DNA from 2 places in the Paenibacillus azoreducens genome. Region 2 is predicted to be linked to the other one. Evidence: riboswitches for the same ligand, from Rfam matches in the RefSeq annotation. Region 2 holds a riboswitch; the other holds the start of a gene.

Region 1 (15,161 bases), 320 kb from region 2:
CTTCGAGATCAATCCCCATGATATTGGCAATGGTCGGCAAAAAATCGATCTGGCCTCCGACCCGGTCAACGACTTGCCCGCGAAGTTGTCCCGGCAAATGAATGATGAACGGAACATTAAATGTACTGATTTGCTTATGATAAGGAATGCCTAACGCCCGGCTGATTTTTTTGGGGTCATGCAGTTTCTTATTTAAGCCGAAATGGTCGCCATATACGACGAACACGCTTTTATCCCATAATCCGCTTTGTTTCAATCGATCGATAAACGTTCCCAAGGCATAATCCGAATAGTTGATCGCGGTCAGATAATGCCCAAGCAGTTTACCCTTCAAATGCTGGGGCAGATTCAACCGTTTCTTATCTTTCGGGACGATGAAAGGCGAATGGCTCGATACCGTCACGAACTGGCTAAAAAATTTTTGATGGCGTCGATCCATTTCTTGCATTGTATTTGCCCCAACGCGAAACAGTTCTTCATCCGAAGGGCCGAAACGGTTAAACTTTTCTCCGTCAAAATACGGCTTATCATAATACTTGTCAAACCCCAAAGCGGGATAGAGCTGATCCCGGTTCCAAAAGCTCACATCATTAACGTGAAAGGTACTCGCAACATATCCATTCCCCTGCATCAATTTTGCCAAACTGGATAGCTTACGGTTGCCGTACTTGTGGGACATCGGGGAAGAGCCAACCGGATAGATCGAGGTGTTGCTCACAAATTCGGCGTCCGATGTGTTGCCGGCTCCGATTTGCTGAAATACATGCGGGAAATACAGGCTTTGTTTGGACAATGCATTTAAAACCGGCGTAATCTGCTGATGATCGATAGATGTGTTTAACACGAAGTTTTGGAGCGATTCGAACTGGACCATAATCAGGTGATATCCATTACCCGCTGCAAAATGCGATTTGCGCTCCTGCCCCTGAATATGTTGGTCATGGGAAAATGCCTGGCTGGACGGCGCTCTGTTATCTGTTTTTTGCGTTTCCCCCGCAAATGCCCCCGCCGTACATATTACAGCCAGTCCAATGCCGGTGATCAGCGCTGAAAAGTAATATTTGCATCTTCGCATAAACTTCTGGGCCGCCTCCTATTCATCATTCTTGGCTGTTATACTGTCCAACGCAATGAAACTTCATGAATCAACTTGAAAATCAACTTTTTCCAATGATAAAAACAGGAGTCTTCTGTCGACTGCCGGATTCAAGCTCATCGTTTCTAAAATTAAACTTTGGAAATCTTATGCATTTTTATGTATAATGTCTTGGTATGTATCCCCCTATATACTCAAGATTAAATATGAATGGTGATTATCATGCTTTCATTTTCCAGATTATCTAAATGCAAACCCCCTATTCCGTAATTTTCGTGTAGACATCTGAGATTTTCAAAATTATAGGGGGAATTACGGTGAAAAGAAAAATCTCAACTCCGTCATTGTTATTGTTCATTATTCTTGTGGGTTTTCCGCAAATTAGCGAAACGATATATACGCCTTCTTTACCCGATATCGCCAAAAATATCCAAGCCAGCAGCAACATGATTCAACTGACGCTTAGCATTTATTTTCTCGGCTTTGCATTTGGCGTATTTTGCTGGGGAAGGCTCTCCGATTCTATCGGAAGGCGGCCGGCGATGCTGTGGGGAATTTTTGTTTATGGTTTGGGGAGCTTGGGTTGTTATTTGTCCGGTTCGGTCGAATGGCTGCTGGTAAGCCGGTTTATTCAGGCTTTTGGCGCCAGCACCGGTTCAGTGGTTACGCAGACGATTTTAAGGGAAAGCATTGACGGCCATAAACGCCATGCGGTGTTTGCCCAAATTTCGGCTGCTCTTGCCTTTACTCCGGCGCTTGGTCCCTTGATTGGTGGTTGGGTAGACCAAACGCTCGGTTTTAAGGCTGTGTTCCTCACGCTTGTTTTTATGAGCGTCGCTATTTTCATCCATGCCTTTACGTCTTTGCCTGAGACGAGAGTGGCTTCGAATGCAAGCATTAGTACGCTTTCTGTGGCCAAACGCTTCATGGCAGACGCACGAATTTGGGCTTTTTTATTTTTAATAGGCGCAACCAACGGTATATTGTTCAGTTATTATGCCGAAGCCCCGTTTATTTTTATCGAATTTTTCGGGATGACCCCGGGCATGTTTGGCTTTTTCGGGATCTTCGTGGCATTGTCCTCCATTCTCGGGGCGACGCTTTCGAAGAAACTGCTGCCCGTATTTCGGGCGGAAACCATCATTCTGATCGGCTCTATTGTAACCACGATTGGGGCGTTATCGCTTACCTGCTTTACGCTTTTAGGGATGACGCCATCCATGGCTTCATTGGTCTGTATGGTGGCTTCTATTTTCGTACTGCTGCTCGGCATCGGCATGATGATTCCGAACTGTCTGAGCCTGGCGCTTGTCGATTACGGCGATGTTCTTGGAACTGCAGGCGCTCTGCTCGGATTGGGCTACTATGTCGTAGTCAGCCTGATTACCAGCGGCATGAGCATCCTTCATAACGGTTCCTTAGTCGCCATGCCGGTTTATTTTCTAATCCTGGCCGCGCTCATGACACTTGTCAGCACACAGATTATTACCCGCCCTGGAGCGAAGTAGCCTCTCTTGGAACAATTAACAAAAGCCGGTTTTCTGTTTAAACAGAGAACCGGCTTCTTTTTATTTCTTGCTTGTACTTAATTGATACAAATCATTTTGCAGCCGAAGATGTGCGGAATCCGAATGCCTTATGACCACATCTGTAGCGAATGTGCCGGGAAGACGTCCGTCCGGGAACCAAGGACGATTCTTGTTCACGACAATCAGTGCTCCCCCCGCATCGCCCAAAGGCGCGAACTGTTGTCCATCTCCGCCCCACTCATTAAGCTGAAATGTGCCGATGAGATTGCGGACCGCTTCCGGAACATCTTCGACAGGAAGGCCGATTTCACTGATTCGGAGCAGATGCTCAGGACCAAACCCTTCATCCACCGCATGGTCTACCGTATGGTGGGCTATAAATTCGATCAGGTTGCCGTCCGGGTCATAGAAATAAAATGCCGTCGCATTCCAATTTTCAAAAAAGAACTCATCTTTGCCATCCTTGGAATATAACGCGACTCCCTTCTCCTTAACCCACTGCTTAGCTTCTTCGGACTTATTGGATGGAATCGCAAATGCGATGTGGTAGTACGCTTTTTCTTCTGCAGATGCCTTCGTAAACGAAAGCCTGGAACTGCCTGTCCGGAATGATATACCCGATAAACTATCCTCATATACATCCAAACCCAGCAAAGTTCCGTAGAACTGTTTGATCGCATCCGGTTGGTTGGTTTGCAGAATAACTTCTTCTAACTTCATATTCATTTCCTCCTCACTCATTGTTGCTGTTGCTTGATTCCATTATAGAATCACATTTATAATAGATCCATACTATTTATTCTATGTAAACGATAGTATGATTCTATAGATAGAATGAAAGGATTCTGCATATGGAAATCAGACAATTACAGTATTTCCTGATGTTATGCAATGAACTGCATTTTTCTGAAGCTGCAGCCAAATTAGGGATTTCCCAACCAACGCTAAGCCAGCAGATCAAGGTCATCGAAGATGAAGTGGGCGTTCCGCTATTTGACCGGATTGGAAAAAAGACTGTTAAGACCGAAGCTGGAGAGTTGCTGGAATGTTATGCACTGCAGATCATTCAGCAGCTTGACAATGCCAAAAAGGCAATTGCCGATCTTACGAGTCTGGATGCCGGGCATCTACGGATCGCGGTTTTGCCGTCGGATCTGGATTACCGGCTCACGTCTCTACTGATCGATTTTCATCGTGAATTCCCAAATACCAAAGTTCAGGTTATTCCATCCATCGATATTCTGGACAAAGTACTGGATAACGAGGTTGATATAGGGGTCGGATTGGCCATCCAACCGGATACGCGGCTCCATCGCATCCCTTTTTATACGGAAACGTACAGCCTTTATGTCCATGCGGAGCATGAATTGGCAGAGGCGGAAAGTGTTTCGGCTAAAGATATCGCTCATATTCCCCTCGTCATGTATCCCAAAGGTTTTTATGGGCGTGAGTTGATCGAAGACTGGTGCAGGGAACATAAAATTACGATCCGCACCATTATGGAGACGGGATCCGCGACATCCTTAATCCGATTAGTCCGCGAAGGGGTGGGGGCTACCATTCAACCAAGCCTGCTCATAGAAAGTTTGGAATCCCCACAAATCCGGGCCATTCCGATCCAGGACTCTCCGGTCAGGAAATTGGAAATGTTTTACCGCAGCGATAAATATGTAAGCCGGGCGGCCAAAACATTTATGGAGAGGCTGAGGACGTTTTTCTAGAACCGTCTTGCGCATGTGGTTCCCCGTTCTTGAATAAGACACGTATACAAAGGCAAAGCCGCCATTCTAGTTGGCGGCTTTTGCTTCCTACTCTTTTCAATTGAAAGTTTGGCATTCCATATCAGCCTGCTCTTCTTGCTGAAGCTGTGCATGGTATAGGGCATGATATCGCCCGCCAGCCGAGAGCAGCGCATGATGCGTGCCCTTTTCCACAAGCTCTCCGTTTTCCATTACCAGGATCAAATCGGCATTTTGGACCGTAGAGAGGCGGTGGGCAATGACCAGCGTCGTTCTGCCGACCATCAGCTTCGTCAGCGCGTCCTGTACAATCCTTTCGGACTCATTGTCCAGAGCAGCGGTAGCTTCATCCAGCAGCAAAATCGGCGCGTCGCGCAAGATCGCCCTGGCGATTGCGATTCTTTGTTTTTGTCCGCCGGAAAGCCGGGACCCGCGCTCGCCAATTTCGGTATCGAATCCTTGCGGCAGTTTCATAATAAAATCGTAAGCGTTGGCCTGTTTCGCAGCCGCTACGATTTCCTCCTCCCCCGCCGACCGGTTGCCGTCCAAAATATTGTCCCGGATCGTTCCCGACAACAAAACGGATTCCTGCGGAACCAAAGAGAAATAGTCCCGATATTCCCTTAAACCGAGCGTGTTTACATCTTTGCCGTCAATTTTGATCGAACCTGTCGTCGGAAGATATAGACCCAGGAGAAGTTTGAACAAGGTGGACTTGCCACCCCCGCTGGCGCCGACAATCGCAACCGTCTGTCCCGCATACACATGAAAACCGACATCATGAAGAGCCGGAGCATCAGCAGAGTCTGTATAGGAAAATCCGACGGAAGACATGGCGAGCTCACTAAAAGATGTTTTGGCGCGGCCTTCCGACGGGAGTTCTGCATATTCCTTGGGAGTATCGATCACCTGAAAAATCCGCTCCGCTCCTGCCAAAGCCTGCTGCATGCTGGACCATAACGACGGCAAGACTGAAAACGGATTGACCAAATAGTTCATCAGTTGAATAAATGCAAGCATAGCACCAACCTCCAAACTGCCTTTGGCCACAAAAAATCCGGCGAGCAATATTGCGATCATGATCGTGATGATTGCAATTCCACCCGACACCGCAGCTGCGGCACCTTGCGTCATCCCTTGACTGCGTTCAATCGCCGCAATTTCCGTGCTGTATTGCCGATACTGCTTCGAAATCTTTTTCTCCAGTCCAAAAATTTTGTACAACACACTGGCTCCAAGCACATCCTGCAAAAAGGAGGTTCCTTTGCTCATTGCTTCCTGCAGACGTGTGCCTTTCTTGCGCATCGACTCGCCAAACAGCTTGCCTACAAGAATCATCAGCGGTCCGACGCAGATCGTGATCAATGCTAGCGGCCAATGAATATTCAGCAGGTAGATAAATGCGCATAAGGCGAGCAGCGGATTTTTGAGCAATCCCATAATAATGTTGCCGGCCGCCTCACCAACGGCTTGATTGTCGCTGGTGAACCTAGCCAATAAATCCCCGGTATGAGTCTGGTCATAATAGGTCTGCGGAAACCGCAAAACATGGTCCATCGTATCCAGACGGATATCGTTTCTGACCTTAAGCGAAGCTTTTTGTTTCAGGTATGTATCAAAAAACGAGGTCAAGCTGCTGCCAACCAATATCACGGCACCCATCAGAATCAACATGGGCCAACGTTCAACTTCAAACTTTACGGCGGCATTTGTAATCAGCGATAAAAACCATGCAACTGAAAGCTCCAGCGCGATCCCCACCAGCATGGTCGTGATTAACCCGGCATAGAGCATTTTATATTTGCCCATATATTTTAACAGCCGGAAAAACGGACTCTCTTTCTTCATAAAACACCTCTCTCTGAATATCTGGAACCGCTTTCGTTTCAGCCTATAAAATGTCCCCCCTTTCCCTGCCCAGCAAGTATAAACGATCTGACCTTTCGTGTGAATATGTCGTTTTTAAGGCTGTCAGTGGCGTTATGCCCTGGTGTATTCAATGCTGCAGCAAAAATGACATATCCTTTTTTCGGTAAAATGCATGTAGCGATATTTGTCATAGTCCGGCATTGCGATAAAAATGATAATCTAAACTGATAAGATTTTTTTATAACTTAGGATATTGCAAAATATTCACCTAAAAAGAGAGAAAAGAAGGCCCGGGCCATGAATCAAAATCAACACTTACCTTTTATCAGTAATCCGATCAAATCGATATTCAAACCAATGCAGGAGGTCGGCGTCATTCTCTTTTCCTCCCTGCTTGTGGCCGCCGGTCTCAATTTATTCCTGATCCCCCATCAGCTTTTATCCGGCGGGGTTACGGGGGTTGCTTCCATCATTGGTTATATAACCGGATGGAATATTTCCATCGTTTATTTTTTGCTGAATGTTCCTCTTATCTTCTGGGGATGGAAGGCCATAGGAAGAAGATATATCGTCCTTAGCTGCGTCTCGGTCGTCAGCACCACTTGGTTTATGGCTTTAATTCCCGTCATCCGGGTAACCAAAGACCCTATTCTGGCCGCCGTATTCGGCGGCATCATTTCGGCGGCGGGAATCGGCTATTCGCTGCGGGTCGGCGGTTCTACCGGCGGCTTCGATATCCTCGGCTCCATCGTAACGCGCAAACGGGACGTTCCGATGGGAAATATCCTGTTCCTCATGAACGGCATAGTGATTTTGGCGCTTGGCTTTTTCCGGAGCTGGGACCTGGCGCTTTACTCCATGCTGTCTACGTTTGTGAAGGGAAAAGTGGTTGACATGATCCATGTCGGGCATATCAAAGTCACCTGTTTCATCATTACCAAGCAAAAAGATCAGATGCTTTGTCAGCTGCGAAAGCTGCACCATGGAATAACCTGCATTCATACCGAGGGCGGGTACAGCGAGCAAGAAAACTACACGCTTATGACGGTAACCACTCGTTATGAACTGGCAGCCGTCCGAAAAACGGTAGCCCAAACCGACCCTAATGCTTTCATGAATGTGGTTCTGTCCACGGAAATTCTCGGACGTTTTGCGAAACCGAAGCTTTAGCGGCTCTTCCTTTATCGGAGCTGCAGCTTCGTTAAGAATCAAATCGTTACATTTGCAACGCCTACAGAGAGGCGCCTTGATCAACATAATTTTCTCACGTTTAGATGTATTTTTCAGCATCCTGGCAGCCTCAAAATTCCCGCAGCTCGTGGAATGGCCGGAACAACACTTCGTCATCGATGTTGACGCCGGCGGATTCCAGCTGCTGTTTGGCGGTTTGCAGCAAATCGGCCAACACCATGTAAATTTCTTCGCGCTCAACCGTTTCGATAAAGCCGGTTCGCCGGTCCATTTTGTTGAAAGCTTCCGTATAATTCAAGACGGTCGATCGCAGCTCCTGCTTCAATCTCTCGATATCGGCTGCACCGCCTTGCGTTTGCTTTACGACGGAATGAATAGCGGCAATGGTCTTTTTGTAGACGTCAGCCGCTTTTTTCGCGTTGGCGGCGGTAATATGCTCCCGTCCGTCCCAGTCACGGAAAGGATTCAACAGATTTTCCCTTAACCACTCCGGCTTGCGTGGTTTGGTAATAGAAAGATCCAGGCCTTTGCCGATTTCTTTTTTATACTTTTCCTTAACCGCTTTGGCCGTATCCGCAGGCAGACTGGTCAACCATAACCAGGTCAATTGCGGGAATTGATCGGGTTCAGGAAACTGTTCGCCGGTAAATCCAAAGAGGTCGAATGTGCTGAAATATTTCAGCCCGACAAGTTGGGCAAGGCTCTCCATATTCGTGACCATTCCCGGCTTTCCCCACAGGCGCAATTCGTTAAGAGCCGGGTAGCATTGTACGATTTGCCGCATATCCAGCTCTTGGATGCCATTCAAATGGAGGGCGCCAAGTCGTTCAAGGCCGCGGCCGAAAGGTTTTCCTTCAGAAAAGTTGGCCGTCATCCATCGTCCGCCTTCATAGGCGTAAATCGTTAATCCGGCTGAATCAGAACCATATAAAGAAAGCTGGCCGGCGTTTGGATTCAGATGCAATTCTTCTAGCAATTCAACCTGCAACATGATTCTCTCCAAATTACTGCTCTTTACATCGATGACCCTACATCCATGATTCTCCCATTGCAGTTCGTTAATGAACGGATTACGGTTCACGAACGACAACAGGGAATCATAAGGTTTTTTGGCTATGATCCGGGTCAAACATGGCAGCTTGTCCAGCTCTGACCAATCATCAAGTCCCTGCAAAACTTCATCGTCAATGAAGTGGGTCGATCTTTGCAGACTCCGTCCTCCCACTTCGACCATCGAATTGTCATTGGCTGCTTCCTTAAACGCCTTTCGGCGTTCTTCCGGGATAGCTTCCCATCTCAGCTGCCTGTATATGCTGTCCCCGACGTTCCATGTTCCGTAACTATTCGTTTTGCCATCTGTAATCGGAGGAATATTGCCGACTTTTATATAATTCTTCGGCACGTTTCCTCCAACATAGCTGAGTTCCAAATTTTTGTCCCAAAAAAAGAAATCGCCATACAATGGCTGCATCTTCCCCAGTTCGTCTTCGCGAGGCAGCTCTTCCCCGGTCCAATCCAGTTCCAAGAGCGCCACCAGGTCATGCGATTTGGACTTCCCCTCCGCTTTAACCCCCGTAATCTGGCAAGCGGTATACTGGCGCAGTTTTTCGATGTATACACAATAAACGTCCCCAACGTTCGGCTTCATCCCATCACCCTTTCGCTGCATGCGTAACGTATAAGATCCACTGTACAGCGAACTTTTTGAGAGGACAATCAGTCAGAAGTACGAATTGGAAATTCGAGGGCTGTTATTTGCTTGTTAAAACAAAACGAAAGCGGGCAGTATAATTCGCCAGCTTTCGTTTATTCCTGTTCCTTTATGATCGACGGATGATTTCTCCAACCTTCATCAATATGCCGGACATGGATTCGGGATCATGCACATCATAATCATCGATATTTAAGCGCAGTACCGGACATGCATCAAATTCATGAATCCAGGCCGAATATCTCTCATACATCCGTTCCCAGTACGAAACGTCCGTCTGAATTTCCATCTCGCGGCCGCGTTCCTTGATCCGGTTCAAAATCGACGGCAGGCTGCCTTCAAGATAAATCAGCACGTCAGGATGCGGGAAATACGGAGTCATCACCATGGCTTTAAAAAGACTAGTGTAGGTTTCAAAATCCGTTTCCGACATGGTGCCTTGATCCGCATGCATTTTGGCGAAGATACCGGTATCTTCATAAATGGAGCGGTCTTGAACAAATCCGCCGCCCAATTCAAAAATCCTTTTCTGTTCTTTAAACCGTTCCGCCAGGAAAAAAATTTGCAGATGGAAACTCCATCTTTCAAAATCATGATAAAACTTTTCCAGATACGGATTATGTTCAACCTGCTCCAGCGAAGTTTTGAAGCCCAGCCGGTCCGCCAAAGCAGCCGTTAAGGTTGATTTGCCGACGCCGACAGTGCCTGCCACCGTAATAATGGCATTCTCCGGGATATGATATTGGTTCATTCCATATGCTCCTTCAGTTGAGAGACGATCTCTTCAAATTGTTTTTTGTTTTCGACAAAATCGACTGCGTTTCCGTCAATCGCAATGATAACGGTGGAAGGCTCGCGCGTTGCAAGGTCTGCCATTGCGGCATCATAATCCTCTATCAACTGCTGCAGATAACCCGGATCCATCCCATCTTCGAAAGTCCGCCCCCGTTTGGCAATCCTTTGCTGAAGCGTATCCAGGCTGGCCTTGATATAGAAAATGATATTCGGCTTTGGCAGGTCATCCGTCAGGACATGATATATTTGCCGGTATTTTTCCCTCTCAATACCGCTTAAGGTCCTGTTGCTGAATATGAGATTTTTATAAATATGATAGTCGGAAATAACAGGTTTTCCTTGATTGATATATTCGCTTGCGGTTTCTTTCAACTGCTTGTACCGATTGCAGAGAAAAAACATCTCGAGCTGGAAACTCCAATCATCCATGTTCCGATAGAATTTATCGATGAACGGGTTTTCCTCTACGATTTCCTTGATGATCGGCAGTTTGATTCTCTCCGCCAGCATCGAAGCCAGCGTCGTTTTCCCCGCTCCGATCGGACCTTCAACAGCAATAAATGGCGTTCGTTTCATGTATGATGCCTTCCTCCCCAATCACGGTCATGCTTCTCCAAAATCAACTTATCTATTGTATCACAGCCAAGGCGGTTTGCTCAGAGAAACTTTTTTGGGCGGGTAAGAAATATCCATACATTATTTGTGCTAAAATAACAGGAAAAAGTTGAATAACCATTGGTCCGGGTTCGCCCGGATTATTGGTCTAATAGTTACTTTCAGGTAGCTCTGAGTCATTCTCTACCGAAACAGGGTATAGTTTTAGAGATTTGTTGAGAAGTTTCAGAGGTTTATTGTGAGTCCCATGCCGGTTCACTCAGAGAATATGAAATTTGTAACGTAAGTCTTTTTTTATAAACCTCAGTAACTTTTAGCAAGCAAAACCGTCTATGTAATTTGAAACGACATCAATGAACCAATATATGGTTTTCGGGAGGACTTGGACATGCACAAATATTATAATTCTTCTACAGCTATTAGACATCGCTCAGCTGCGGTTTTGATTGCCGGTTTGGCAATATTTGCAGGAGGAACTTCCTTATCCGCAGCAGGTGCTCTGCCTGTTAATGATGTTTTTTCCACTACTTCTGCAGATTCTTCCGTTACTTCTTCGGGATCGGCAGCATCCGCTTCCATTCGTCAATCCACTGCCGGAACCGCATTTATTCAAGTAACAGCCGGCACTTACTATTCTGTCGGATTGAGGGCAGACGGAAGCGTATGGACATGGGGACGCAACCTCCTTGGTGAACTTGGCCTGCCGGATGCAGCAGTCGCAAGCATAAGCGCCCCTGTACGATTGAACCATCTCACAGACATTGTATCGATTGCAACCAGCGGCTCCGGTTACCAGCTTGCGGTGAAGCAAGACGGAACCGTGTGGGAATGGGGAAAAAAATCTGATAGTTCTACAGAAACGCAAACCCCCCGCCAAATTCCCGCTTTAACGGATGTTTCCCAGGTTTCGGCTATGGGGAGCGTTAACTATGCCTTGAAACGTGATGGTACAGTATGGGCATGGACACGAAATCAAGAAACATACGAGCCCGGCACGCCGGTGAGAGTGCAAGGATTAGCGAAGATTACAAGCATCAGTGTCGCTGATAATAAGGTTTATGCTCTTGATTCGGCAGGTGTTCTCTGGATTTTTTCCAATAAATTCGAAGATAACAAGTTGAAATTATCACCTCCTGCCCGACTTGCCGGCATTCCGGCATTTAAACAGATCTCCACTGCCTCTAACGGTCAAATGTATGGAATTGATGCCGCCGGAACGGCCTGGAAATGCACACTCGACATGTCTTCATCGGTCTTGAAACTATCTGCCAAACCTTCCAAAATATTTCCAGAACTAAAGGTAAAGCAAATCCAGGCTGCGGACGGCTATGCCGTACTGCTTACCACACGGGGCGATGTATGGACATATGGGAAGAAACCTGCAGGTAAGGAAGGGAAAGTTAACGGCTTGAGAGGAATCAACTCCATTGCCGCCGGAGAATACCACAGCTTGGCGATTGATTCCACCGGGCAAGTGTGGGGCTGGGGAGGGAATAAATGGTATGAGGTCGGCGTGCCACAAAACAAAACCGATGGGATGGTGTATTTACCCGAAAAGGTCAGAACGCCGGTTACAGTAAAAGTCAACGGCAATTTGCTCGTTTCCTCTTTTCCCGCCATCATGGATAAGAATCTAGTCAGCATACCGGTTAAAGACATTGCAAAAGCGCTTGATGCCGATCTTGTAGTCACCTCTTCCGCATACGGAAGCACGTATTGTCTCAAATATAAGCAAGTCACTGTGGCTTTCAAGTCATCACAAACTGAAGCTGAAATGAATGGAAGGAGTATTACTTTGCCCATGCCTGTTTACACGGAGAACGGTGCAACTATGATCCCCGCTTCCCTGCTCAAAGAAATGGGCTTTGACGTAAAATGGGATTCCACGCGCTCCGAACTGAACATTCAAAGCCGATAAGCATGATACTGCAAAATATCAACGAATATCCCCGGTACGTTCCCAATTCGTCCGGCATATATTGAAAATGGGTAGTAAGACATGGCAAGCTTTCCGAAATAAATGCAATTTACACTTGACAAGATTCAAAATTAGGATTAAGCTTGCGAAGTAATTTAATAGTCCTCGTTAGGTGAGGCTCCTATATAAACACAGGCCACTGCCCAGAAATATCGAAAGATGCCCATGGGTAGAACAGGGATTGCCGGATTAAGGCTTTTCATAAAGTGGCTAAGAGATGAAAGCATCTCTTTACGTTGTATAGTGCCAAAACTCGACCAGGGGGAAAACGTCAATGTTTTTTGTGTGCGCGTTTATTCGATCCCTCCAGGTCTTTCGGGGGGATTTTTTAGTTGTAATCATAAAGGGGGGAACATGTTCAATGGATAGTGGACCGAGTCATAGTATATTTTCGAAAAATCTGATTCCTGTAACTATACAGAGAGAGCGCCGTATGCTTTCGCTCATGCATGTTCCCCATACTTTCGATTCTAGCCTACCAATCGGGCTGTATTTAAGTATGCTTATTTGACATGCCCGCCCTTTGCCTACGGTTCGGACGAAACGCTCTCTCTGGTTGCGGGGAGAGCGTTTTTTGCGTCCACTTCACTTCACTTTAATGCAAAATGAATCAGGCAGCTATCACAAGTGAAGTTTTGCCGAACCGGGAGGTATTACCCATGATGAAACCTAAAAAAAACATTGAAAAATTCAACAAAGAAATCGCCGAACGTCTGATCCAGGCATCGATCACATTCGAGGAAGATCTGATGGATGATCTGGCCTCAAGCCCGGAAGGACTGAGCGAAACGGAAGCAAAAAAGAGACTGCTCCAGCACGGCAAAAACGAAATCGCCCACGAAAAAACGCCGGCCTGGTATATCCAGCTTCTTTCCAGCTTCAAAAATCCGTTTATTCTTATTTTGCTGTCGCTTGCGGTTTTCTCATATGTCGTCGATCATGATATTGAAGCCGTATCGATTATCTCAACCATGGTTGCCGTCAGCACCATCATCACATTTACGCAAGAGTATCGCTCGGCCCGGACCGCCGAGAAGCTCAAAGCGATGGTCAAAGCAACGGCGACGGTAAGCCGCCGCAATCCCAATGGGATCACGGAAAAAAAGGAAATCGATATGGAACTGCTCGTGCCCGGCGATATCATCCATCTGTCTGCGGGAGACATGGTTCCGGCAGACATGCGCCTCATATCCTCTAAGGATCTTCATGTTGGGGAATCGGCATTAACCGGAGAAGCCATGCCCGTAGAAAAAATGGACACATTGCCGCGCGGGATCCAGCAAATGAGCCGGAGACGTTTGCATACGAAACCTGCCAATGCGCTTGAACTGAGCAACGTATGTTATATGGGAACCAACATCATCAGCGGGTCGGCTACGGGTGTAGCTCTTTCGACCGGAGCAAATACCTACTTCGGATCGATGGCCAGCACGCTCCTCTCCAAACCGCCATTGACCAGCTTCGACAAGGGCGTTAAGAGCATTACGTTTCTGCTGATCCGTTTCATGCTGATCATGGTTCCAATCATCTTCTTGATCAACGGCTTCACCAAGGGGGATTGGTGGGACGCCCTGCTCTTCGGTCTTTCCGTTGCCGTTGGTCTTACGCCGGAAATGCTGCCGGTTATCGTCGCCGGCAATCTCGCCAAAGGCGCAGCCAGCATGGCCCGTGACAAAGTGGTGGTCAAACGTCTTAGCGCCATTCAAAACTTAGGGGCAATGGATATTTTATGTACAGACAAAACCGGAACATTAACACAGGACAAAATCGTGCTGCATAAAAGCTTCGATATTCATGGCCGTGATCATGAACGTGCTTTGACTCTGGCTTATTTGAACAGCTTCTATCAAACAGGACTAAAAAACCTGCTGGATGTCGCCGTTTTGGAACAAGCCGCTTCTTCGGATACGCTGCGCAGGGCCGATAAAAAGTACAGCAAGATCGATGAAATTCCGTTCGATTTCAACCGGCGCCGAATGTCCGTCATCCTGAAGCAGCAGGATGGCTCACATTTGCTTATCTGCAAAGGCGCCATCGAAGAAATGATCAGCATCTGCTCCCATGTCGAGGATAACGGACAAATCGCACCCATGACATCTGATATTTCGGAAGAAGCCTTGGGTCTAGTGAACAAAATGAATGCGGACGGTCTACGCGTCATCGCTGTCGCCGTGAAGCAGTTGACGGATCACCAAGATCATTACGGCGTCTCGGATGAACAAGATCTTGTGCTTGCCGGTTATATCGGTTTTCTCGACCCGCCAAAAGATACGGCCAAGGAAGCCATCCGCGCATTAAAGGAAATTGGCGTAAACGTTAAAATCATAACGGGTGATAATGCGGCAGTTACCTTGAAAGTGTGCAGGGATGTCGGCATAAGCGCCAATCAGATGATACTTGGAAACGACATCGAAGCGTTAAGCGATAAGCAGCTGGCCGATGCGGCCGAGAGATTCCACGTCTTCGCCAAAGTGAACCCGATGCAAAAAGCGAGAATCGTCCGCGCGCTTAAGAGCAATGGCCATACGGTCGGATTTATGGGCGACGGCATCAATGACGCGATTTCGCTCAAAGAAGCCGATGTTGGCATTTCCGTTGACACGGCGGTGGATATTTCCAAGGAATCCGCGGATATCAT
Region 2 (15,161 bases):
CGGATGGAGGATTTGTTGTATCTGGAGTGAGTTGCCAGAATGAAGAGAGCGAGCATGTTTTTCTTGCGAAGTTTGATAGTTCTGGACATGTGGAATGGCAGCAGTCCTTATCCCCGGCTGAAGACTCCCAAAGTGTTGGGGTGATGTCTACCGCAGAAGGAATTGATGGAAGCGTCGTCGCGGCCGGATATTACAATCATCCGAACCCGAACGACAGCCGTCTGCTTTCTGTGGATCGAAGCGGTTCGCAGAAGTGGATTCGCGTACTCGACTCTGCTTTTGACAGAAGTATGCTGAACGATATCCAACCAACTTCCGATGGCGGTTTTATCGCTACCGGAAAGGTAAACGAGGATTGGCACGGCACCGTGGCACGGCAATTGGTATGGGGTATCCGCGAAAACGGGGACTCGGATTGGACCAAGATCATCAATCGGGGCAATTATAATTCCGGGGATGTTGTACAGCCACTGCAAAACGGGGAGGCGTTGCTGATCGGAACAACGGATGGATCTTATAAGCTTATAAAGCTGGGAACCGTGAGACGGAATTAGTGGATCAGATGAGCTCCCTGCTACAATCTGCTGCAGAAAGACGGGATTAATTTAGCGGCCAGGGAGAAATCCCTGCGCTGCTTTTTTGTATTCTTTTAAACCCCATCAATCGTATGATAAGTTTGAACATGATGCATATGTCAAAAATTAACCACTTTTACTGAGATAAATGACCTCTCTATATAAAAGGCATAAATATTGCCATATCATTCGATAAATTTATGTCTCTCCAAAGCCGGGTGTTTTTCCTATAATATATTGTAATCGCTTTCTTAACGAGGTGGCTTTATTAATTCGTATGAGACGGGATGTTTTACGTCAAAAGGAGACGAAATTAGATGAATGATACAACTTCCTACGAAAATCTGGTATCAAAACTGAGCGAGGAGATCCCTGCTACAAAAAAGAGCGGATTCGATTTTATCGTCAAGCCGATTCCAGATTCGAATGCGATCGGTGAATTGGATCCTCGGGTTCTTCAAGTAACTTTGCAGACAGCGGAAAAAATGGCTTCGTTGGAAATACAACCGCCAGATCCAACAGATATGACCGGTTTTGTAATGGGAATGCGGGCGATGATGGGTTGGAATAATGAAGATGTTACGAAAAGCAAAGTTGAAACCACATATAAGACGATTGAGGGGACGAATGGTTCTATTCCTCTTCGGATCTATACCCCTATGAAAGAAGGAATACTTCCGGCGGTTGTCTTCATCCATGGCGGAGGATTCATCGGCGGAAGTGTCGATGTTGTGGAAAATCCATGCAAAGCCTTGGCAGAAAAGGCAGGCGCCGTTGTCGTTTCCGTTGATTACCGTTTAGCGCCTGAGCATCCGTTCCCGGCAGGGCTGACCGATTGCTTTGATGCCGTGACATGGGTCTATAAACATGCCGAAGAAATTAGAGTCAATCCAGAGCAAATTGCCGTATCTGGAGATAGTGCAGGCGGCAATTTTTCTACGGTTTGCGCGCTCATGGATCATGAGAAGGGAACAGGGATGATTAAGTTTCAGGCGCTTATTTATCCGACAGTGAATATGGCCCGCGTTCAAACAGAGGATTTCAATTGGAGTCTTGACCAATATGAGATTCGCAACCATGCAGAGCTAATCACTCCAATGATTTCAGCGCTTGGTGAAAGCGGAGATCTCCTTTTTCAGCTTTACCTACAAAATAATGTGGATATTAGAGATCCTCATGTCTCCCCGCTTTTATCGGTTAAGCTAAACGGCATGCCGCCAACGCTGATTGCGATCGCCGAATATGATTATTTGGCTGTAGAATGTGAAGCTTATGCGGCGAAGCTTGCTCGCTGCGGTGTCCCTACGAAGCTTATTCGGTATAATGGTACAGACCATGCTTTTATGGATAAAATCGGTCTGTATCCGCAAGCAGAAGATTTAATGAATGAAGTAGCAAAAGAAATCAAGCGAGTATTTGCCTTATCTAATTAATTTGATAAAAGGCAGTATATATGTTTTAAAAGTCCGCATGAATTGCGGGCTTTTTTTTCATCCAAATTATAACAAGTTACAATTTTTTAATTTTTCTCATTGAATTTTCATTTTCGTCGTTTATAACTGTCTGTGTAGGGCGGCGTGTCCCTCGCTCTCTCATTTCGTTTTCGATTTTAATAGTTAGGCTCATAGGGACACGCCTTAATTTTACTTCAGGGAGGACTTTATGAATAACAACACGAACAACATCAAAAAAAACCGAGTCGTCAAAGTATTGACCGGAGTCGGTCTTTGTCTCTCCATTGCTTTCTCCGGAAGCGCGCTGCTTCCTGCACAGCAGGTTCATGCTGCTTCAGTTTCGTCCAACAGTTCCATTGCGGACAATATTATAGCGACAGGCAAACAATTTATGGGCGTTCCTTATCATTTCGGAGCTTCATCGGGGCGGACAGATGAGTTCGATTGTTCTTCGTTTACCCAATATGTATTCAAACAAAGCGGCATCCATCTTCCGCGGTCTTCGAGACAACAATCCACCGTAGGGACGCCGGTTTCCAAAAATCAACTGCAGCCGGGAGATTTGGTTTTTTCGGATACGAATCATGATGGCGTTATTAATCATGTCAGCATCTATATCGGTAATGGTCAATTGCTGCATACCTATCGTGTCGGCATTGGCGTTACGATTTCCAACTTTGCGGGAAGCGCTTGGGACCGAGGTTTCATGACCGCACGCCGCGTCATTCCTGGCAATGTACAAGCTCGCGCAGTATCGCAGTCGGCGAATGCGCAGTCTACTGATTCGCAGTTTGCAGATAAGCAGTCCGCGGATATACAGTCTACAGATGCACAGTTTGCCGCGGATTCGCAGGCCACAGACAAATGGCCTCAAACAACCAAGGTCTCTCACGTGAAAAAACATAATCATGTTTCGAAACACGGGAGAACTTTCGGAAGATCGGATTCAGAGAACGAATGAGACGAAGAATATCTGTATAAGGGCAGAGCCTCGAACGAGGTTCTGCTTTTTTTGACATTTCAGACAATCCAGACAATCATGCCAGTATAAACTTCCGGGGTCCCCGTAAAGTAATCGGAATAAGCTTCAAAGGCTGCACGTCACTCAGTACTTTTGCTCCGCAAAAGCGCCTCTCTTCGAGAGTCGTCGGAATTCTTTCCGATACTCTTTGCGGGGTTATTTTATATAATATTAATCTTTGGAATAATACATCACGATGCATTTCTCGGGTACCATAAAGAGCGGAAAGGATTTCTCATCAATTTCTCATGGATTTCCTCTAGAATGGTATCCAGGCATCATTATTGTTAGAGGAGGAGAAAATGAAACGGATTCTTATTATAGATGATGAAAAAAGTTTGGTGCGCTTCATACAGCTAGAGCTTGAGCATGAGAATTTTTTTGTGAAAGCGGCTTATGATGGAAACAACGGTCTGCAGATGGCTTTGTCTGAAGACTGGGATTTGATATTGCTGGATATTATGCTTCCAAAAATCAACGGGGTTGACGTATGCCGCAGACTCCGCACGGTAAAAAGCACGCCCGTGATCATGTTGACGGCCAGAGACCGATTGGAGGATCGGGTATCGGGGTTGGATAATGGAGCGGACGACTATATCGCTAAACCATTTGACATTGAGGAACTCCTTGCACGTATGCGGGCGTTATTCCGGCGAATGGATCTTAAAGCACATCAGGAGCATAAGGTATTGACATTCAAAGAAATAACGATTGACCTCGATGCAAGAATAGCAACCCGCGGCGGTAACGTCATAGATCTGACCAAACGCGAATTCGATCTTTTGGCGGTGTTCATGAAGCATCCGAACCTGGTACAAACCAGAGACATGTTATTGGATTTAGTGTGGGGTTATGACTCGCAGGTAGAGACGAACGTGGTTGATGTTTATGTGAGATACTTGCGCAATAAACTTGATATGCCAGGTGAAGAAAGCATTATTCAAACCATCCGCGGCATGGGATACGTGATGCGATAATGAAGCGAATAACTTATTTGTTAAGGCGCCTGCCGGTTATATGGAAGCTGATGATTGGAGCAACGCTTCTCATTTTCCTTGTGTTTGCTACGTACAACTTTGCCCAATACCTCGTGCTGAAGCAATGGATGATGAAACAGGAGCAAGACACGCTCCATACCATGATGACCCAGGTCCAGGCTTATTTGAATGATAAATCCGATGCGGCAAAAACCTTGATGCTCCCTGAGACCAAATCTTATATGAGAGATATACTCGGCAAAGACCAGATGATCCGCATGATCGACCCGAAGGGGAAAGAACTGCTTCTTGTCACGAACCACTTTGATCCGAGCTGGATTACACCGGTCCCAACTGCGGGAAAAATTTTGAAAGATGTATGGCACGGTGAAGATCATATCCTGGTATACAGAGGCCCTTTCGCGCTGCAAGCCGAACATGGGACCATCGAAATTGCGATAAATCTGGAGACTTTCGACCATTTTAACGATACCCTGCTTTGGGTCATGGTTATTGGAGGGTTTTTAGCCGTCTGCATCAGTGCTTTAAGCGGATGGGCGATCGCCAAGCAATTTCTGCGTCCGGTTAAGGCCCTTGCAGGCACCATTCAAAATGTAAAACAAAAAGGCCTTCAAGAACGGGTTGCCAATATTGAAAACAGAGACGAAATATCGGAACTTGCCAGCTTGTTCAACGAGCTGATGGATCAACTTGAGGTGTCCTTCCGGCAGCAAAAACAATTCGTAGACGATGCGTCGCATGAACTGCGGACTCCAATTACGATTTTGGAGGGCCATTTAAATTTATTGAACCGCTGGGGAAAAGACAACCCTGCCGTACTTGAAGAGTCTCTTACTGCATCACTGCTGGAGGTTCGCCGGTTAAAAGGTCTCGTACAAGGTCTGCTTGCTTTAACACGTGCGGAAACTTCTTCATTAACCGATCATATCGAATATATCCAGATCGATGCTTTTCTTGCCAAGATTAAAAGCCGGGTGGAGACGCTGTATCCGGAATTTTCGTTTGAACTGACCTTGGAGCAAAAGGGAAGCTTGGTCAAAATCAATCCGCTCCATTTGGAGCAAATCGTGTTCATTGTGATCGAAAACGCAGTCAAGTATTCAGGTGACAGCAAGCTGATCAATATCACTTCACGCGTGAAACAGAATGAAGTCTATATATCCGTACAGGATCACGGCATCGGCATTCCCCCTGCAGAGCTGCAATATGTATTTGACCGCTTTTACCGTGTGGATAAAGCCCGAAATCGTGAAATCGAAGGAACAGGCTTAGGTCTGTCGATCGCCAAAAATCTTATTGAGTATTATCATGGGAAAATTAAGATGACCAGTGTTGAAAATGAAGGCACGCGGGTTACGCTCACGCTTCCGGCCGCGCAGTAGAAATAAAAAAATGTTTAGAGGCAATTCTCATAAATTTCTCATTTTGATGCTGTAAGGTAAACATACCTGGCCTGCTCAGGCCGGCTTAGAATCTTCAGAAGGAGAAAGAATGAAAATGAGTATTGACCAAATCGACTATCAACTATTTCATGCCATCAACGAATGGGGAAGATCCGCTTCATTTTTAAATCCGTTCATGCGTTTTTTCGCAGAGGATGCTTTTTATCTGTTTTTTGCAGGGTTTTTGATTTATTGGTTTGTAAGAAATGAAAATAACCGAAAAATGGTTATACAGTCCGTTATATCGGTTTGTGGTGGACTTGCTGTCAGCTGGCTGCTTGGTCATCTTTTTTACCGGGACCGTCCTTTTGTTTCACACGCAGTCATTCAACTGATTCAGCACGCGGCTAACGCTTCATTTCCCAGCGATCATGCCATTGGGGCTTTCGCGATTGCCGCCTCTTTTGCCTTGTACCGGAAGAAGGAAGGCATAGCGTGGTTGATTATGGCGGCTTTAATTGCATTTTCAAGAGTATGGACAGGTGTGCACTACCCGACCGACATTCTTGGTGGAGCCTTGATCGGGGTCATCGTGGCGGCAGTCGTTCACATGCTTGTGAACCGGTCCCAAACAGTATCCAACTGGTTGAATGCAGGGTTGAATTTTTATGAAAAATACGAAATGAAAATTTTGCCGCGGTATGCGAAAAAAGAAGCCCAAATTTCTACGCATAGGAAGTGATCGACCTGCGAAAAGTACCGTTCGTTTTGATATTGCTTATCGTCTTGTGCTCCTGTACGGGGGTGCAAGGCGTAAGTCCGACAGAAGCGGAGAAAAGCAAACCTGAGTCCCAAATCGCTAAAACTGGCAGCCGTTCTGTCAACGTAAATAAACAGGCTGCCGCAGCTCCAGAGCATGTCGTGATCGTCATGGAGGAAAATCATTCCCAGAAAAAAATTATCGGAAATCCATCAGCTCCTTACATGAACAGCTTGGCTAAGCAGGGGGCGTATTTCACGCAATCCTATGGTACGGATCACCCCAGCCAGCCTAATTATCTGGTGCTTTTTTCAGGATCCAACCAGGGCATCCATAGCGATTCCTGCGGGCACACATTAAACGCGCCGAATTTGGCTAGTGAGCTGATTAAACATAAGTATACGTTTGCGGGATATTCGGAGGACTTGCCCTCGATCGGTTCCAAAGTATGCACCCATAAACAGTACGGAAGGAAACATAGTCCGTGGGTGAACTTTACCAACGTCCCGGAATCCGCTCATATGAGGTTTTCAGACTTCCCAACCGATTACCGCAAACTTCCGACCGTTTCTTTTGTCATTCCCAATCTGGATCATGATATGCATGACGGAACGATTCAAAGCGCGGACAATTGGCTGAAAAATAACCTGGGACCTTATGTAGAATGGGCGAAAAGCCATCATAGCTTACTGATTTTGACTTGGGATGAGGACGATTATGGAAGCCGCAACCATATCCCGACCATTATGGTAGGCGAAAATATCCGCCCAGGAAATTACGATCAGAAGATCACGCATTTGAACGTGCTTCGGATGCTGGAAGACATGTATCATTTGCCGTATGTGGGCGCTACTTCAAAAGCTGAGCCAATTAACAACGTCTGGACAAACAATAAATAATTCTCATGTATTCATCCTGCATTGAGAAGGGAAATGAGTCGTGTGAATGACTTGGCGGAACTGCCATTCGATAGCCGTGTACTGTTTGATCGTGATCCGTGTTTTCATTTGCATTGGGAATGGTGCTTTGACCCGCTTTCTTGTAATAATCATACCACAGGCCTTTGTTATACTCTTCCGGATCGATAAGCCCAATCTCTATACATAAGCGGCAGTACATGGAATCGATGGGCATGACATCCGATACTGAAAACTTCAACATTATGGGTTGCCATAAACCCGATCCTGCCATAAACTGAATAAATAGACTTAACAAATAGGGGCTGACCCGTCGCGGATTGATGCAGACGAGGGAAGCTCTTTGTGTTTCTTATGTACTATTAAAAAGGGGGACAAGTGTGGATTGCTATATTCGTGGAAATAAGAGAGAGGCCGAGAGTCATTGAAAATAACATCTGAGAACATCGAAAGGAATAGAGGATAAAACAGTGTCTGAGAACGTTCAACTAAATAAACATGAAATTGATGTGGGCGAAGAGAGCTTCTTGCAAGGCGTCAAAGATTGCATACCAACATTGTTAGGTTACTTGAGTATTGGATTTGCCGCAGGCGTTGTAGGAAAAACTTCCGGCCTATCCATAATGGAAATCACCTTGATGTCATCAATGATCTATGCCGGCTCCGCTCAATTTATCATGGCGGGCATGATTGCGTCTCAAGGATCGGTGACAGCTATCATTCTCACGGTTTTTATCGTGAATCTTCGCCACCTTTTGCTTAGTGCGGCCATATCGCCATATTTCCGCCAACTTTCTTCCTTTAAAATGACTTTAATCGGCTCATTGCTTACGGACGAAACATTCGGGGTTGCAATAAATAAAGCGATGAATCAAAAATCTATCAGCGAAAAGTGGATGCATGGCTTAAATATAACGGCATATCTCAATTGGATTATCGCCACTTTAGCCGGAGCGTTTTTCGGACAATGGATTACAAATCCCGAAAAGTTCGGTTTGGATTTTGCGCTGACTGGCATGTTTATCGGTCTTCTGGTTCTCCAGATGATAAGCAGAAAAATAATCATTAAAGATCTGGTTGTTGCAGTTAGCGCCGTTTTGATTGTGCTGGGAACAAGCACTTTCCTATCCGGAAGCATGGCAGTCATTGCAGCCACAGTGGCTGCGGCAACTATCGGAATGGTGGTGGAAAAATGGAAATAAGATGGCATATCCTGTTGGCAATCATGGGGGCATCCATTGTGACGCTCCTTCCAAGGGTGCTTCCGCTCGTGGTACTTAGCCGGATCCAATTACCCGATTGGACCATGCGATGGCTAAATTATGTCCCCGTTGCCGTAATGGCTGCATTGATTGGACAAGAATTATTCATGGCGGATGGGAAAGTTGATTTTATTAAAAAATATATTGAGATCTTAGCGGCTATACCGACATTTGCGACAGCTATACTTACGCGAAGTTTATTAGGAACGGTTGTAGTAGGTATCCTTTCGATTATCGTTCTGCGTTTTGTGCTTTAATACTCCTCATTCGTTTATTGGCTGCGGAGGTTTCCCTGCTGGCGGCCTCATATTCATCAGACAACTTTTTAAGTTAAAAGGCGATATAGTCTTCTTACAAATCATAGGACTATATCGCCTTGTTTGTGTTCAAAAGGATGTTGAATTTACGCCAGGCCTTTCCCTTATAACCATTCGTTGAATTTGCGGATGTACCATTTTTTCACCAACTGCGTTAACACGCAATAAGATAACAGCGTTGCTGCAAGCCAAGGGAAGTAAGAGAGCGGGAGTGGTTCCAAACCAATGCTTGACCCAAAGCCGCTAAAAGGAAGATAGATGCCGATTGTCATAATCAAACTCGTCAACAGGACGACAGGAGCACTTGCCGTGCTTTGAATAAACGGTATTTTTTCGGTACGTATCATGTGTACGATGAGCGTTTGCGAGAGCAGACCTTCAATGAACCACCCGGATTGGAACAAAGTTTGGTGATCGACCGAATTCGCCGAGAAAATATACCACATTAAAGCATACGTCGTGATATCAAAAATCGAACTGATCGGCCCGATGAAGATCATAAATCTGCTAACGGATTTGGCATTCCATTTTTGCGGTTTTTGCAAATATTCTTTATCCATCTTATCCCAAGGTATGGAGAGCTGCGAAATATCGTAAAACAGATTTTGAATGAGCAGATGAATCGGAAGCATGGGAAGGAACGGAATAAACGCGCTTGCGATCAATACGCTAAATACATTGCCAAAGTTGGAACTTGCGGTCATTTTGATGTATTTAATCATATTGCCGAACGTGATGCGCCCCTGAACGACGCCTTGTTCCAAGACCATCAGGCTCTTTTCCAAAAGAATAATGTCAGCCGACTCCTTAGCAATATCCACGGCTGTATCAACGGATATGCCGACATCCGCCTCTTTCAAGGAAACCGCATCATTGATTCCATCACCCATAAAACCAACGGTATGTCCCTTAGTCTTCAGCACTTTAACGATTCTTGCTTTTTGCAGCGGATTGACTTTTGCAAAAACCGTCGTTTTTTCCGCAATTTCAGCCAATTGTTCATCTGTTAAAGCATCAATGGAACTGCCAAGTAAAATATCATTAACCTTAATCCCGACATCCTTGCATACTTTACGGGTAACCGCAGCGTTATCGCCTGTAATGACCTTGATGTCGACGCCGTTTTCCTTCAGCGCCCGGATCGCCATTTTTGCGGTTTCCTTAGGAGGGTCTAGAAAAGCAAGATACCCGACAAGGATAAGATCATGTTCATCTTTCACACCGTAAGCTTCATCCCGGGCTTCCGTTTCTTTGATGGCAACCGCAAGAACGCGCAAGCCGTCGTTGTTCAAATGGTTGACAAGGAGTTGGACTTTTTCGGTGTAATCCGCCGTAAGGGGGATGATACGTCCGTTGACAGACACATGTGAACAGATGCCGAGAACCTCTTCCATGGCTCCTTTGCAAATCAGTGTATGGCCATTACCTATTTTTTCAAGAACGACAGACATTCGTCTGCGGTTGAAATCAAAAGGAATCTCATCTATTTTCGTATACTTTGTCTCAACTCCTGAGACGTGGTTCAGGTCGGCATACTCCAGTACGGCCACATCCAACAGGTTTTTGAGCCCGGTCTGGTGATAACTGTTCAAATACGCATATTCCAGCACCTTGTTGTCTTCTTTGCCTTGAACATTAAGATGTTTTTCCAAAATGATTTTATCCTGAGTCAAGGTTCCGGTTTTATCCGTACATAAAATATCCATGGCTCCAAAGTTCTGAATGGCATTCAGGCGTTTGACGACAACCTTGTTTCGGGCCATGGTCGCCGCACCTTTAGCCAGATTTCCGGCTACAACCACAGGCAGCATTTCCGGCGTCAGACCGACAGCGACCGATAAACCGAATAGAAGGGCTTCCCACCAATCTCCCTTCGTAAATCCATTAACTAGGAAAATAATCGGAACCATGATGAGCATGAAGCGGATCAATACGAAAGTTATGCTCTTGACTCCTTTGTCAAAGCTGGTAAGAGGGGGGTTCCCAATGAGCGTACTAGCCATCGAACCGAAATACGTATCGGCTCCGGTGGAAACGACGACCGCTGTAGCTGAACCGCTGATAACGTTTGTACCCATATAACACATATTGTTTAGTTCCAGGGCATTTATTGGTTTATTCTGCTTCGCGCCTGCCAAATCCAATACGCCGCGAGGAAGAGTGTCCATTTTCTCAACGGGCATCGCTTCTCCTGTGAGAGCCGATTCTCCAACATGCAAGTCCTTCGATGAGATGATTCTTGCATCAGCTGGAACCATGTCACCGGCTGAGAGGTGGATGATATCTCCCGGTACCAGAAGTTCCATGTCGATTTCTTTTTGCTCCGATTGACGGCTTACGGTTGACGTTGTTTTAACCATCGCCTTGAGTTTTTCCGCCGTTCGTGCCGAACGGAATTCTTGTGTGAACGTGATCATAACGCTGATGGTAACCATGGTCGTAATGATGACAACCGCTTCGATATCATCGTCCATAAAGTAGGAGAATCCGGCTAAAAAAAGCAAGATCAGTATGAACGGATTTTTGAAGCAGGAGAGCAGTTGAATGTACCAAGCCGGCGGTTTATCATGGGCAATTTGATTTTTTCCGTGTTTTTCAAGCCTTTTCTTTGCTTCGTTTTCGCTAAGACCTTGAGGGCTGGTCTTTAAATCCTTCATCACATTCTCTTCCGGGGTTACGGATGCTTGAATGAGACGCTCAGCGATTTCTTGTGTCACTTTTTCTTTATCTTTTGTTGATGTTTTCATTTGTCCATCCTCCTTAACACAGGTTCAAAATTAAAACCTGCTTTCACGATTTCATTCAGTTCAAGGCACAAAAAAAGCTCTCCCTGTTAGCCAGAGAGAGCGTGCTGAACTGTTTTCTTTTCACTCACAGATCAAATGCGCATACTTAAATAAACCTCCGCTTGGTTTCTTTTTTTGGGAAGTAAAGTATGGACAAGATTGGAGAGTGAAGAAGTTTCGGTTCTCCCTCTGAATTAGGTCTTGATTATTTTGACACGATCGATAACTCGGACTACCGTCCATAATGTAATTCCCCCCTTTACAAAATAAAAAATCCCTCTAGTTCTCCTAGAGGGACAAAAAAGCGCACGAAAAAAACTTCGTTTCCCCCTAGTCGAGTTTTGGCACTATATAACGTAAAGAGAATAATGATTCCCTTAGCCACATTATGAAAAGCCTTAATCCGGCAATCCCTGTTCAACCCATGGGCATCTTTCGATATTTCTGGGCAGTGGCCTATGTTTATATAGGAGCCTCACCTAACGAGGACATATTCAATTCCTCTGCCATCTTATGTCTTGTTTTTGGCTTTGTCAAGAGGAAAATGGATTGCACCATTGACGAAATGGTTAGCAGCAACAGCCGTTAAAATAAAAAAATTGCTTATTGACAAAGGGGATTTTTGTCACTATGATGAGTTGGTAATTGAATATGAACCTCGTTAGGTGAGGCTCCTGCATGGAGAAATGCTGCTGCCCAGAAACGTCGACAGACGCCAATGGGTCAACAGAAACCATCGACATAAGGTGGTTTTTAATGTAGCTGGACATAAGTTCCTATGCCATGCAGTGCTAAAACTCAACGAATGGAGGTCACCGTTATTGTTGTTTTCAGTGCACCCTATTTGTTGAGGGTGCTTTTTTTGTGCTTTGAAACGTGTGGCAGGGAGGGATACAAATGGTCCTGGAATTTGAAATGATGTTGAAGCTTACTTTGGCTTTATTATTTGGACTGCTTATTGGGGTAGACAGACAAATTAAACAGAAACAGCTTGGAATGCGACCGAGCATGGTCATTTGCATTGCCAGCTGTTTAATCACGATTGTATCGATCGAGGCATTCGGGAAATTTGCCGGCGCCAACCATCCGAATATGGATCCGATGCGTTTGGCAGCGCAGATTGTAAGCGGAGTCGGGTTCATCGGAGCAGGAGTCATTCTGCGAAGAAGCAATGAGGTTATTTCCGGATTAACTTCCGCAGCTCTGATATGGTCAGCATCGGCACTTGGAATTACGATCGGAGCTGGGTTTTACGCGGAAGCCATATTCGGAGTTACTCTTCTCATTGTGGCAGTGAATGTTATTCCTCTGCTGATTAGATTCTTTGGACCTGAGAACCTCAGCCGGCATGATGTGGCGCTTAAGATTGTGGTTGAGCGGAATTATAGAATGACCGAATTGATTAAAATGATTGAACGCAAAGGGCAAAACGAAGAAACCAAAAAAGGCGAATACAAAATTCGGTATATGAAGTTAAAAGATCTCGATACGAACTGCCAGCTTATTGATTTGACGCTTTCTGTACCTGACACCCAATACACAACGGAAATCTATTATTACATCAAAAAAATCGATCATGTACAAAGCGTAGAGGTTGAACAGTTATAAACCGAAACGAAATAACTAAAGGAGAGTTGGAAGATGATCAAACTGAATCAATACGAATATAAAGAAGAGTATACCTACTATATGCTGCAAGCATTAAGAGAAGGAGATAAAGAGGTTTTCCGCAAAGATTTTTTGAATCTGCATCCGACGGATCAGACGGAATTTTTTCTGAGTTTGGATGATAACAGACGTTTACGAATTTATTCTTTTTTACATCCAACCGAGTTTAGTGAAATATTCAGCGAGCTGAATCCGGATATGCAGAAAAAGATTATCGTTGAGCTCGACCGGAAATATGCGATAGATATGCTAAATGAGCTGCCATCTGATGATGCGGCTGATTTTTTCGGTCTGCTCACGCACAAGGAAGCCGATTTTTTCCTCACTCGCATGGAAAAAGACGCCTTTCTTTAACCGCAGGAATCCATATTTTTTGCAGTTGACTTTGCCCTAAGGGCAAGGTGTACGGTTGATATTGAATAAAGTGATTAGAGCACTAGTCCCTAAAAATATGAAGAATGGAGGTGACCTTTTGCTATCGATTGGAGAATTCTCAAAGATATGCGGAGTATCTACAAAAACGCTTCGCTATTATGCTGAGATTGGATTGATTAATCCTGATGAAATAAACCCTGAAAACGGTTATAGATATTATTCCATCAGGCAGCTAAAAAAGATGCTCTTCATCAACCGTTTGAAATCCTATCATTTTTCCCTGGAAGAAATCAAAACCATTATGGAATGGGAAGACGATCAGTCAGAAGAGAAGCTTGGTATTGTCCTTAATCGCAAAAGAAGGGAGATACAGGAAAAGCTAAATGCTTTTGAATATACTCTAAAACAAATGAGTAATGATATTTTAAATCTAGAGAAGGGCATACCCATTATGTCATACCTTGGCGATATAGAAGTACAACTTGTTGAGATCCAGCCAATGAATATTCTATATATGCGTCAGATGATGACTAGCGATGACTATGCTCTAGGATATGGAACGTATTTTGGCAGGCTCTATGAAAAGGCCGCTACTGAAAAACTCACTTTGCTCGGTACGCCAATGACCATTTATCACAGCCCTGAGTATAATCCTGCCGGCAACGATACGGAATTTGCCATCCCGATCAAAGAGCCTGTAAAGGGAACAAGAGATTTGCCTGGCGGGCTTTGTGCGAAGTCCGTTTTAAAGGGGCCGTATTCAGAATTGACATCGGTATATGCCAAGCTGAGGGAATGGGTAGAAAATGAAGGGTATAAATTGGTGAGCTCACCATATGAAGTATATGTAACTGATCCCAATCAAGCGAGCGCAGCCGAGGGTATGATTACCGAGGTGTATTTTCCCGTTAAGAAAAAATAGCTCAATACTCCATTTTCCTTTTGAACTGGGTAGACAAAACAGAAAAATGTATTGAGAGAGGTGTCTATAATGCAAAGAGATTACTGGCCAACTATAGAATGGCGCGACACAGACCCGAAAAGCTTGGGAATGGACCCTGAAAAGCTATCAGAGCTTGAACCTGTGATAAAATCCGAGTACAGCAATATAAATGGTATTGTTATCGTGAGAGATGGATTCATTGCTTATGAAAAATATTTTAATGGCTGCGGTCCGGATGACGCGCATCATGTAGCATCTGTAACGAAAAGTATCATGTCCGCCCTTATTGGCATTGCCGTAGATACGGGATACATTAAAAATGTGGATCAGAAGGTGCTGGATTTTTTTCCCGAATACGTTCCCGATGCAGCCGATCGGCAAAAACAAGAAATCACGATACGCCATCTTCTCACGATGACTGCTCCTTATCCATTTGCTGACTGGCAAGAACCGCTGGACAAATTGTGCATGCAGCCCGACTGGGTAAAATATACGCTGGATATGCTTGGCCAAAAAGGAACTATTGGAGATTTCAAATATTCAACAGCAGGGGCGCATCTACTTTCAGCCATCATCACTCGCAGCACAGGAAAAAGTGCCCGTGAGTTTGCCAACGAACGATTATTTAAACCGATCGGCATGAAAGAAATCCCGGATTTTGAAATGAAATCATTTGGGTTTGACGATTTATTCGGAAAAAACG

The links. A riboswitch is a leader RNA that binds a small molecule or an ion and turns the genes downstream of it on or off. The one in region 2 is predicted to bind magnesium.
Region 1: it holds a riboswitch for magnesium, as region 2 does, so the genes downstream of both, mgtA (magnesium-translocating P-type ATPase) here and mgtA (magnesium-translocating P-type ATPase) in region 2, are expected to answer to the same signal.

Annotation. Positions count from the first base shown of each region.
Region 1 is NZ_AP025343.1:4,140,349-4,155,509, forward strand. Features, by position in the region: gene L6442_RS18265 (LTA synthase family protein) at 1-1,075, opposite strand, end outside; gene L6442_RS18270 (multidrug effflux MFS transporter) at 1,414-2,604, shown strand; gene L6442_RS18275 (VOC family protein) at 2,665-3,345, opposite strand; gene L6442_RS18280 (LysR substrate-binding domain-containing protein) at 3,477-4,346, shown strand; gene L6442_RS18285 (ABC transporter ATP-binding protein) at 4,443-6,212, opposite strand; gene L6442_RS18290 (YitT family protein) at 6,531-7,403, shown strand; gene L6442_RS18295 (hypothetical protein) at 7,534-9,072, opposite strand; gene L6442_RS18300 (deoxynucleoside kinase) at 9,245-9,886, opposite strand; gene L6442_RS18305 (deoxynucleoside kinase) at 9,883-10,506, opposite strand; gene L6442_RS18310 (stalk domain-containing protein) at 10,934-12,463, shown strand; M-box (ykoK) riboswitch at 12,621-12,794, shown strand; gene mgtA (magnesium-translocating P-type ATPase) at 13,183-15,161, shown strand, end outside.
Region 2 is NZ_AP025343.1:3,820,743-3,835,903, reverse strand. Features, by position in the region: gene L6442_RS16850 (hypothetical protein) at 1-554, shown strand, start outside; gene L6442_RS16845 (alpha/beta hydrolase) at 893-2,008, shown strand; gene L6442_RS16840 (C40 family peptidase) at 2,238-2,990, shown strand; gene L6442_RS16835 (response regulator transcription factor) at 3,353-4,027, shown strand; gene L6442_RS16830 (HAMP domain-containing sensor histidine kinase) at 4,027-5,430, shown strand; gene L6442_RS16825 (undecaprenyl-diphosphatase) at 5,546-6,172, shown strand; gene L6442_RS16820 (alkaline phosphatase family protein) at 6,235-7,089, shown strand; gene L6442_RS16815 (AzlC family ABC transporter permease) at 7,578-8,309, shown strand; gene L6442_RS16810 (AzlD domain-containing protein) at 8,300-8,626, shown strand; gene mgtA (magnesium-translocating P-type ATPase) at 8,791-11,433, opposite strand; M-box (ykoK) riboswitch at 11,793-11,966, opposite strand; M-box (ykoK) riboswitch at 12,123-12,290, shown strand; gene L6442_RS16800 (MgtC/SapB family protein) at 12,370-13,080, shown strand; gene L6442_RS16795 (magnesium transporter) at 13,114-13,494, shown strand; gene L6442_RS16790 (MerR family transcriptional regulator) at 13,613-14,437, shown strand; gene L6442_RS16785 (serine hydrolase domain-containing protein) at 14,507-15,161, shown strand, end outside.